Streptomyces clavuligerus: one gene and its partner. Each later gene encodes a partner of the first gene's protein in a complex. Links are inferred from orthologs where the notes say so. Each region holds a gene or a part of one and is shown on either strand. Other genes may lie near its edges.

The links. Proteins that work in one complex are often made in the same cells at the same time.
Region 2: the proteins of rpsG (region 1) and tig are in contact, whole or in part, in a crystal structure (PDB 3GTY), measured with the Thermotoga maritima proteins. The link is inferred for Streptomyces clavuligerus from one-to-one orthologs. Residues at the interface, in WP_004081843.1 of Thermotoga maritima: Lys34, Lys52, Lys55, Glu59, Arg62, Gln63, Glu66, Asn67, Lys69, Val71, Arg95, Ala109, Lys110, Lys111, Gly112, Arg113, Pro114, Glu117, Glu121, Ile124, Ala125, Tyr127, Asn128, Asn129, Thr130, Gly131, Lys135, Asp139, Arg142, Met143; in WP_004081061.1 of Thermotoga maritima: Glu122, Val124, Val129, Leu130, Tyr133, Glu188, Gly259, Ile262, Tyr263, Glu266, Ser270, Glu273, Gln274, Glu277, Arg308, Gln311, Ile312, Ser315, Tyr316, Glu325, Arg329, Arg336, Leu363, Phe366, Trp367, Arg373, Leu377, Arg381, Leu384, Glu387.

The regions. Positions count from the first base shown.
Region 1 is NZ_CP027858.1:2,518,685-2,522,966, forward strand. What follows is about bases 1,551-4,282. They hold rpsG (30S ribosomal protein S7), read right to left. Parts: upstream 3,286-4,282; coding sequence 2,815-3,285; downstream 1,551-2,814. Other genes in these bases: fusA (elongation factor G), read right to left, coding at 1,551-2,776; rpsL (30S ribosomal protein S12), read right to left, coding at 3,288-3,659; CRV15_RS10320 (DNA-directed RNA polymerase subunit beta'), read right to left, coding at 4,097-4,282. Outside these bases: tuf (elongation factor Tu), read right to left, coding at 1-495; more of fusA, read right to left, coding at 650-1,550.
Region 2 is NZ_CP027858.1:4,637,599-4,641,216, reverse strand. What follows is about bases 712-3,618. They hold tig (trigger factor), read right to left. Parts: upstream 2,912-3,618; coding sequence 1,511-2,911; downstream 712-1,510. Other genes in these bases: CRV15_RS19505 (hypothetical protein), read right to left, coding at 3,571-3,618; CRV15_RS19525 (ATP-dependent Clp protease proteolytic subunit), read right to left, coding at 712-1,133. Outside these bases: CRV15_RS19530 (ATP-dependent Clp protease proteolytic subunit), read right to left, coding at 1-435; more of CRV15_RS19525, read right to left, coding at 531-711. UniProt on the Bacillus subtilis protein: Involved in protein export. Acts as a chaperone by maintaining the newly synthesized protein in an open conformation. Functions as a peptidyl-prolyl cis-trans isomerase.

The DNA of each region.
Region 1 (4,282 bases):
GAACTCGTACTCGGAGAGGAGCTCACGGACCTCGAGCTCGACGAGCTCCAGGATCTCCTCGTCGTCCACCATGTCGGCCTTGTTCAGGGCGACGACGATGTACGGAACGCCGACCTGGCGGGCCAGGAGCACGTGCTCCTTGGTCTGCGGCATCGGGCCGTCGGTGGCGGCGACCACGAGGATGGCGCCGTCCATCTGCGCGGCACCGGTGATCATGTTCTTGATGTAGTCCGCGTGACCCGGGCAGTCGACGTGCGCGTAGTGACGCGACTCCGTCTGGTACTCGACGTGCGCGATGGAGATGGTGATACCGCGCTGGCGCTCCTCAGGAGCCTTGTCGATCTGGTCGAACGCCGAAGCCTCGTTCAGGTCCGGGTACGCGTCGTGCAGCACCTTGGTAATGGCGGCCGTGAGGGTCGTCTTACCGTGGTCGATGTGACCGATGGTGCCGATGTTGACGTGCGGCTTAGTCCGCTCGAACTTCGCCTTCGCCACTGGGGTCCTCCTGGGGAGTGGTTCTGTACGCCTTACTCATCGGCGCCAGGTGATCTTTGCTGGGATGCCGGGTCCCAGGGGCATTCCATCCCGGTCTGGGAGGGAATGCCCCGTCGGGCTCCGGTGACAAGCCTAAAGCGTGCACTCGGGTGAGTTACTCGCCCTTGGCCTTCGCGATGATCTCCTCGGCGACGTTCCGCGGAACCTCGGCGTAGGAGTCGAACTGCATCGAGTAGCTTGCGCGACCCGAGGTCTTGCTGCGGAGGTCGCCGACGTAGCCGAACATCTCCGACAGCGGCACGAGGCCCTTGACGACACGGGCGCCGCTGCGCTCCTCCATGGCCTGGATCTGGCCACGGCGGGAGTTGATGTCGCCGATGACGTCACCCATGTAGTCCTCGGGCGTGACGACCTCGACGGCCATCATCGGCTCAAGGATGACGGGGGACGCCTTGCGGGCGGCCTCCTTGAACGCCTGCGAACCGGCGATCTTGAAGGCGAGCTCGGAGGAGTCGACCTCGTGGAAGGCGCCGTCGAGGAGCGTGACGCGCACGCCCGTCATCTCGTAGCCCGCCAGGATGCCGAACTGCATGGCCTCCTGCGCACCGGCGTCCACGGAGGGGATGTACTCCTTGGGCACGCGGCCACCGGTGACCTTGTTCACGAACTCGTACGCCGAGTCGCCGCCCTCGATGGGCTCGATCGCGATCTGCACCTTGGCGAACTGACCGGTACCACCGGTCTGCTTCTTGTGGGTGTAGTCCACGCGCTCGACGGCCTTGCGGATCGTCTCGCGGTACGCGACCTGCGGCTTGCCGACGTTGGCCTCGACCTTGAACTCACGACGCATACGGTCGACGAGGACATCGAGGTGGAGCTCGCCCATACCACCGATGATGGTCTGGCCGGTCTCCTCGTCCGAGTGGACCTGGAAGGAGGGGTCCTCCTCCGCGAGACGCTGGATGGCGACACCCAGCTTCTCCTGGTCGCCCTTGGACTTGGGCTCGATCGCGACCTGGATCACCGGCGCCGGGAAGTCCATGGACTCCAGGATCACCGGGTTCTTGTCGTCGCAGAGCGTCTCACCGGTGGTGGTCTGCTTCAGGCCCATGACGGCGACGATGTCACCGGCGCCCACCGACTCGATCTCCTCACGCTTGTTGGCGTGCATACGGTAGATCTTGCCGATGCGCTCCTTCCGCCCCTTGACGGAGTTCAGCACCGCGGTGCCGGCCTCCAGGCGACCCGAGTAGACCCGGATGAAGGTGAGCTTGCCCAGGTGCGGGTCGCTCGCAATCTTGAACGCGAGGGCCGCCAGCGGCTCGGTGTCGGCCGGCTTGCGCTTCACGACCACCTCGGGGTCCTTGACGTCGTGGCCCTCGATGGCCTCGACGTCCAGGGGGGAGGGGAGGTAGCGCACGACGGCGTCGAGCAGGGGCTGGACGCCCTTGTTCTTGAACGCGGTGCCGCAGAACACGGGGGTGACGGTGGAGGTGTCGGGCTTGCCGGACGCGATGGTGATACGACGGATCGCGGCGTACAGCTGCTCCTCGGTGGGCTCCTGGCCCTCCAGGTACAGCTCCATGATCTCTTCGTCGTTCTCCGCGACCGTCTCGATCAGCTTGCCGCGCCACTCGTCGGCGGCCTCGGTGTGCGTGGCCGGGATGTCGACGACGTCGTACATCTCGCCCTTGGACGCCTCGGCGGACCAGACCAGGGCCTTCATGCGGACGAGGTCCACAACACCCTGGAAGTTGGCCTCGGCGCCGATCGGGAGCTGCATCACGATCGGGGTCGCGCCGAGGCGGTCCACGATCATGTCGACACAGCGGTGGAACTCGGCACCGGTGCGGTCGAGCTTGTTGACGAAGCAGATACGCGGAACGCCGTAGCGGTCCGCCTGACGCCAGACGGTCTCGGACTGCGGCTCAACACCGGCGACACCGTCGAACACGGTGACGGCACCGTCGAGGACACGGAGCGAACGCTCCACCTCGACGGTGAAGTCCACGTGACCCGGGGTGTCGATGATGTTGATCGTGTGATCGACGTCCTCGAGCGGCCAGTGACAGGTCGTCGCGGCGGACGTGATCGTGATGCCGCGCTCCTGCTCCTGCTCCATCCAGTCCATCGTGGCAGCGCCGTCGTGGACCTCACCGATCTTGTAGCTCACACCGGTGTAGAAGAGGATGCGCTCGGTGGTCGTCGTCTTGCCCGCGTCGATGTGGGCCATGATCCCAATGTTGCGGACCTTGGCCAGGTCAAGCGAAGTGGTGGCCATATGGCTCAGTCTTCTCTCGGTCTCGATGGGGGTAGCGACTACCAGCGGTAGTGCGCGAAGGCCTTGTTGGACTCGGCCATCTTGTGCGTGTCCTCACGCTTCTTGACCGAGGCGCCGAGGCCGTTCGAGGCGTCCAGCAGCTCGTTCATGAGGCGCTCGGTCATGGTCTTCTCGCGACGGGCGCGGGAGTAACCGACCAGCCAGCGCAGCGCGAGGGTGGAGGCGCGGCCCGGCTTGACCTCGATCGGCACCTGGTAGGTGGCGCCACCGACACGGCGGGACTTGACCTCAAGAGCGGGCTTGACGTTCTCAAGCGCGCGCTTCAGCGTGATGACCGGGTCGTTGCCGGTCTTCTCGCGGAGGCCCTCCATGGCGCCGTAGACGATCCGCTCGGCGGTGGAGCGCTTGCCGTTCAGGAGGATCTTGTTGATGAGCGAGGTCACCAGAGGAGAACCGTAGACCGGGTCGATGATGACCGGGCGCTTCGGGGCGGGGCCCTTACGAGGCATTCTTACTTCTCCTTCTTGGCGCCGTAGCGGCTGCGGGCCTGCTTACGGTTCTTGACGCCCTGGGTGTCCAGGGAACCGCGGATGATCTTGTAACGAACACCCGGCAGGTCCTTCACACGGCCACCACGCACGAGCACGATGGAGTGCTCCTGCAGGTTGTGTCCCTCACCCGGGATGTAGGCCGTGACCTCGATGCCAGAGGTCAGACGCACACGCGCGACCTTACGCAGGGCCGAGTTCGGCTTCTTCGGGGTGGTCGTGAACACACGCGTGCAGACGCCGCGGCGCTGAGGAGAACCCTCAAGGGCGGGCGTCTTGTTCTTCTCGACCTTGTCCTGCCGGCCCTTGCGGACCAGCTGCTGGATCGTAGGCACTACTTCTCCGGTTTCTGTGTGCCGACTGTGAAACTAACCTGGAACGTCTCCGACCCACGCGGTCGGGTGTGTCGTAGCTGCGGGCTCCCGCCGCGAAGGCGGAAGCGGGTGCAGATAGCGGTGGCCCAGATCGGACTCGCCACGCGGTTGAGGACACGCGCAGGAGCCCAGGCACACCCCAGGCACAAGGTCAGAGCGTACCTACCGCATGGGCTGCGGTCAAAACAAATGCGGCCGGGGCGACACGCCGAGGGGCCGCTCATCCGGTGGGAGCGCGCAGTATCGCAGAACGGACACCGGAGCGCGAACGGGGGGAGCGGGAGCCGCCCCGGACCGCCCGGACGGAGCAGGGGCCCGGCCCACGGCCCGGCGCGGGGTCCCGGACACGCCGAAGGGCGGCCACCCCACGGGGTGACCGCCCTTCGCCGACTGGCGCCTTACTGGTTGTACGGACCGTAGTCGTAGTCCTCCAGCGGCACGGCCTGGCCGGAGCCGGAGCCGAACGGCGAGTAGTCGATGTCGTCGTAGCCGACGGCCGAGTACATCGCGGCCTTGGCCTCCTCGGTGGGCTCCACCCGGATGTTGCGGTAACGGGACAGACCCGTACCGGCCGGGATGAGCTT
Region 2 (3,618 bases), 2.1 Mb from region 1 along the record:
CTGCGAGGAGGGCTGGTGGATCAGGACCCGCGCGTGCGGCAGGGCCATCCGCTTGCCCGGCGTACCGGCGGCGAGCAGGATCGCGGCGGCGGAGGCCGCCTGGCCCATGCAGACCGTCTGGATGTCGGGCTTGACGAACTGCATCGTGTCGTAGATGGCCGTCAGCGCGGTGAACGAGCCGCCCGGGCTGTTGATGTAGATCGAGATGTCCCGGTCGGGGTCCATCGACTCCAGGCAGAGGAGCTGCGCCATGACGTCGTTGGCGGAGGCGTCGTCGATCTGCACGCCGAGGAAGATCACGCGCTCTTCGAAGAGCTTCGCGTACGGGTCGTACTCGCGCACGCCCTGCGAGGTGCGCTCGACGAAGCGCGGGACGACATAGCGGCTGTCCGGCTGCGGGCCGGTGTAGAGACCGCTCGCGGAAAAGTTGCTCATGGTGGTGTTCTCTCGTCCCTTCGGTGTTCCGCGGGGAGCTTCAGCGGGCTTCCCGCGGAACTGGATGGCTGGAGGTCTGGGGCCGGGCAGCCGGGTCAGGCTCCGGTGCCGCCGCCGCCCGGAACGCCCGAAGCAGCCGTGATGATCTCGTCGATCAGGCCGTACTCACGGGCCTCCTCGGCGGTGAACCAGCGGTCGCGGTCACCGTCGCGGATGATCGCCTCCACGGTCTGGCCGGAGTGCCGGGCGGTGATCTCCGCCATGCGCTGCTTGGTACGGAGCAGATACTCGGCCTGGATCTTGATGTCGGAGGCGGTGCCGCCGAGTCCGGCCGAGCCCTGGTGCATCAGGATGTCGGTGTGGGGCAGCGCGAAGCGCTTGCCGGGGGTGCCGCCCGTGAGCAGGAACTGGCCCATCGAGGCCGCCATGCCCATACCGATCGTCACCACGTCGTTCGGGATGTACTGCATGGTGTCGTAGACCGCCATGCCCGCCGTCACCGAGCCGCCGGGGCTGTTGATGTACAGGAAGATGTCCTTCTCGGGGTCGGCGGCGAGAAGCAGCATCTGCGCGGTGATCTTGTTGGCGATGTCGTCGTCGACCTGCTGGCCGAGGAAGATGATGCGCTCGCCGAGCAGCCGGCTGTAGACCTGGTCACCGAGGCCACCGAGGGACGGCTCTCCGGCGAGGTAAGGCATCGGATTCGTCACGTATCCACCTGCTCGTCTCTGACGGCCTGCCTGCCGTCGTCAGCGTCTGTGTCGCCGGGGCTGTCTGCTCCCCGGGGCTGGGGCCGGGTACTCCCCCGCCCTCGTATCCATGGACCCTAACGCGCAGGTCGGACAACGCCATCCCGGTTCCCGAACTGTTCGCTCGGAGCGCAAGGTGCGCACGGGAGGGTTGAGCGGGGTGTCCGACGGGATCGCGGCGGGCCGCGGCGCGGTCGGGGAGGGCCCGGGGGCGCGCCCCCGGGGACGGGACAGGGCCCGGACGCGAGTGGCGTCCGGGCCCTGTGCGCACGGCTGCGCGGGTGGGAGAACGGCCGGGGCGAACGGGCCCCGGCCGGTCCGGCGGCTCAGGCCCCCGGCTTCTCCTCGCCCTTGGCCTCGTCGCCGTCGACCACGGACTCGACCGTCTCGGCGGCGGCCTCGACCGTCTCGTCCTCGTCGTCCGACATGTCGACGGTCTCACCGTTGGTGTCGACCACCTTGGCGGACTCGACGACCAGGGCCAGCGCCTTGCCGCGGGCGACCTCGCCCACGAGGACCTGGACCTGGTTGCCCTCGACGACCGCCTTGGCGAACTGGTCGGGGCTCATGCCGGAGGAGGCGGCACGGCGCATCAGGTGCTCCGTCAGCTCCTCCTGGTTGACGTTGAGCTGCTCCTTGGAGACCAGCTCGTCCAGGATGAACTGGGTCTTGATGCCCTTGACCGCGGCTTCCTGGGTCTCGGTGTCGAACTCCTCCTGGCTCTTGCCCTGGATCTCCAGGTACTTCGCCAGGTCGAGGCCCATCTGGCCGAGCTGGTGGTGCTCCAGGTTGTGCTTGCGGGTGTTGACCTCGTCCTCGAGCAGCTTCTCGGGCATCGGGATCTCGACCAGCTTCAGCAGCTCCTCCAGCACCCGCTCCTGCGCCTGGGTGGCCTGGTCGTACTGCTTCATGGTGGTGAGGCGCTTGCGGCTGTCCGCCTTCAGCTCCTCCAGCGTGTCGAACTCGCTCGCGAGCTGCGCGAAGTCGTCGTCCAGCTCGGGAAGCTCACGCTGGGCGACCGCGGTGACCTTCACGGTGACCTCGGCGTCCTTGCCGGCGGCGGAGCCGCCCTTGAGCTGGGAGGTGAAGGTGGCCTCGCCACCGGCCTCCAGGCCCTTCACGGCCTCGTCGATGCCGTCCAGCAGCTCACCGGAGCCGATGGTGTAGCTGACGCCCTCGGCGACGCCGTCCTGCAGCACCTCGCCGTCGACCTTGGCCTCCAGGTCCACGGTGATCACGTCACCGTCACCGGCGGCGCGCTCGACCGGGGTGGTGGACGCGAAGCGCCCGCGCAGCTCCTCGACGGCCTTCTCGACGTCCTCGTCGGTGACCTCGATGGCGTCGACGGTGATCTCGATGCCGGAGTAGTCCGGGATCTCGATCGTCGGGCGGATGTCGACCTCGGCGGTGAAGTTCAGCGTCTCGCCGTCCTTCAGCTCGGTGATGTCGACCTCCGGCTGGCCCAGCGGGCTGATCTCAGCCTCGTTGACCGCCTCGGTGTAGAGCTTGGGAAGGGCGTCGTTGACGGCCTCCTCCAGCACCGCACCGCGGCCGAACCGCTGGTCGATGACCCGGGCCGGGATCTTGCCCTTACGGAAGCCCTTGACCGTGACCTGCTGGTTGATCTTCTTGTACGCCGCGTCGAGGCTGTCCTTGAGCTCCTCGAAGGGCACCTCGACAGTGAGCCGAACCCGGGTCGGGTTCAGGGTCTCCACGGCGCTCTTCACGGTTCGGTCTCCTTGATGGCTGATTCCTGGGTTCTGCCGCGGGTCGCCGCAGAGACGGCGGCACAACGGCCGAGCGTGCCCGGACGTCGTCGTGGTCGTCTCACTCGGTCGGACGCATCGCCGAACACACGCGGGCACGTAGTTTGCATAGTAGCCGCATGCGGAAGGAGCCCCACAACGCGATCTTCGGCGGGGGCGTCAGAGGTGCTGGTCGGGGTGGCCGGATTCGAACCGACGACCTTCCGCTCCCAAAGCGGACGCGCTACCAAGCTGCGCCACACCCCGTCGGTGCGAGACGTAGGGTACATGCTCGGCGCGGTCCCGGCGGCCGGATTTCCGGGCGTACGGCGGTGGACCGCCCGAGCCCCGCCCACCGCGGGGCGCGCGGCGGGTGCCGGCGTGCGAAGGGGGTGTGCGACCGCCGCCCGCGACCCGCTACGATGCTCCTCGTACCGCGGTCGTGAGGGCCGTCGCCCCAGGGTCCGCGTGTACGAACCGTGCGGGCGTAGCTCAATGGTAGAGCCCTAGTCTTCCAAACTAGCTACGCGGGTTCGATTCCCGTCGCCCGCTCCATGTGTGGCCGTGGGCCCGATCGGTATCCCCGATCGGGCCCACGGTCTTTTTCTTCGGCCTGAGAAGTCCCAGAAGCCTCGGAAGCCTCAGAAGCTGATGTCGTTGATCGCCTGCGCTATCGAGTTGAGCGTGCG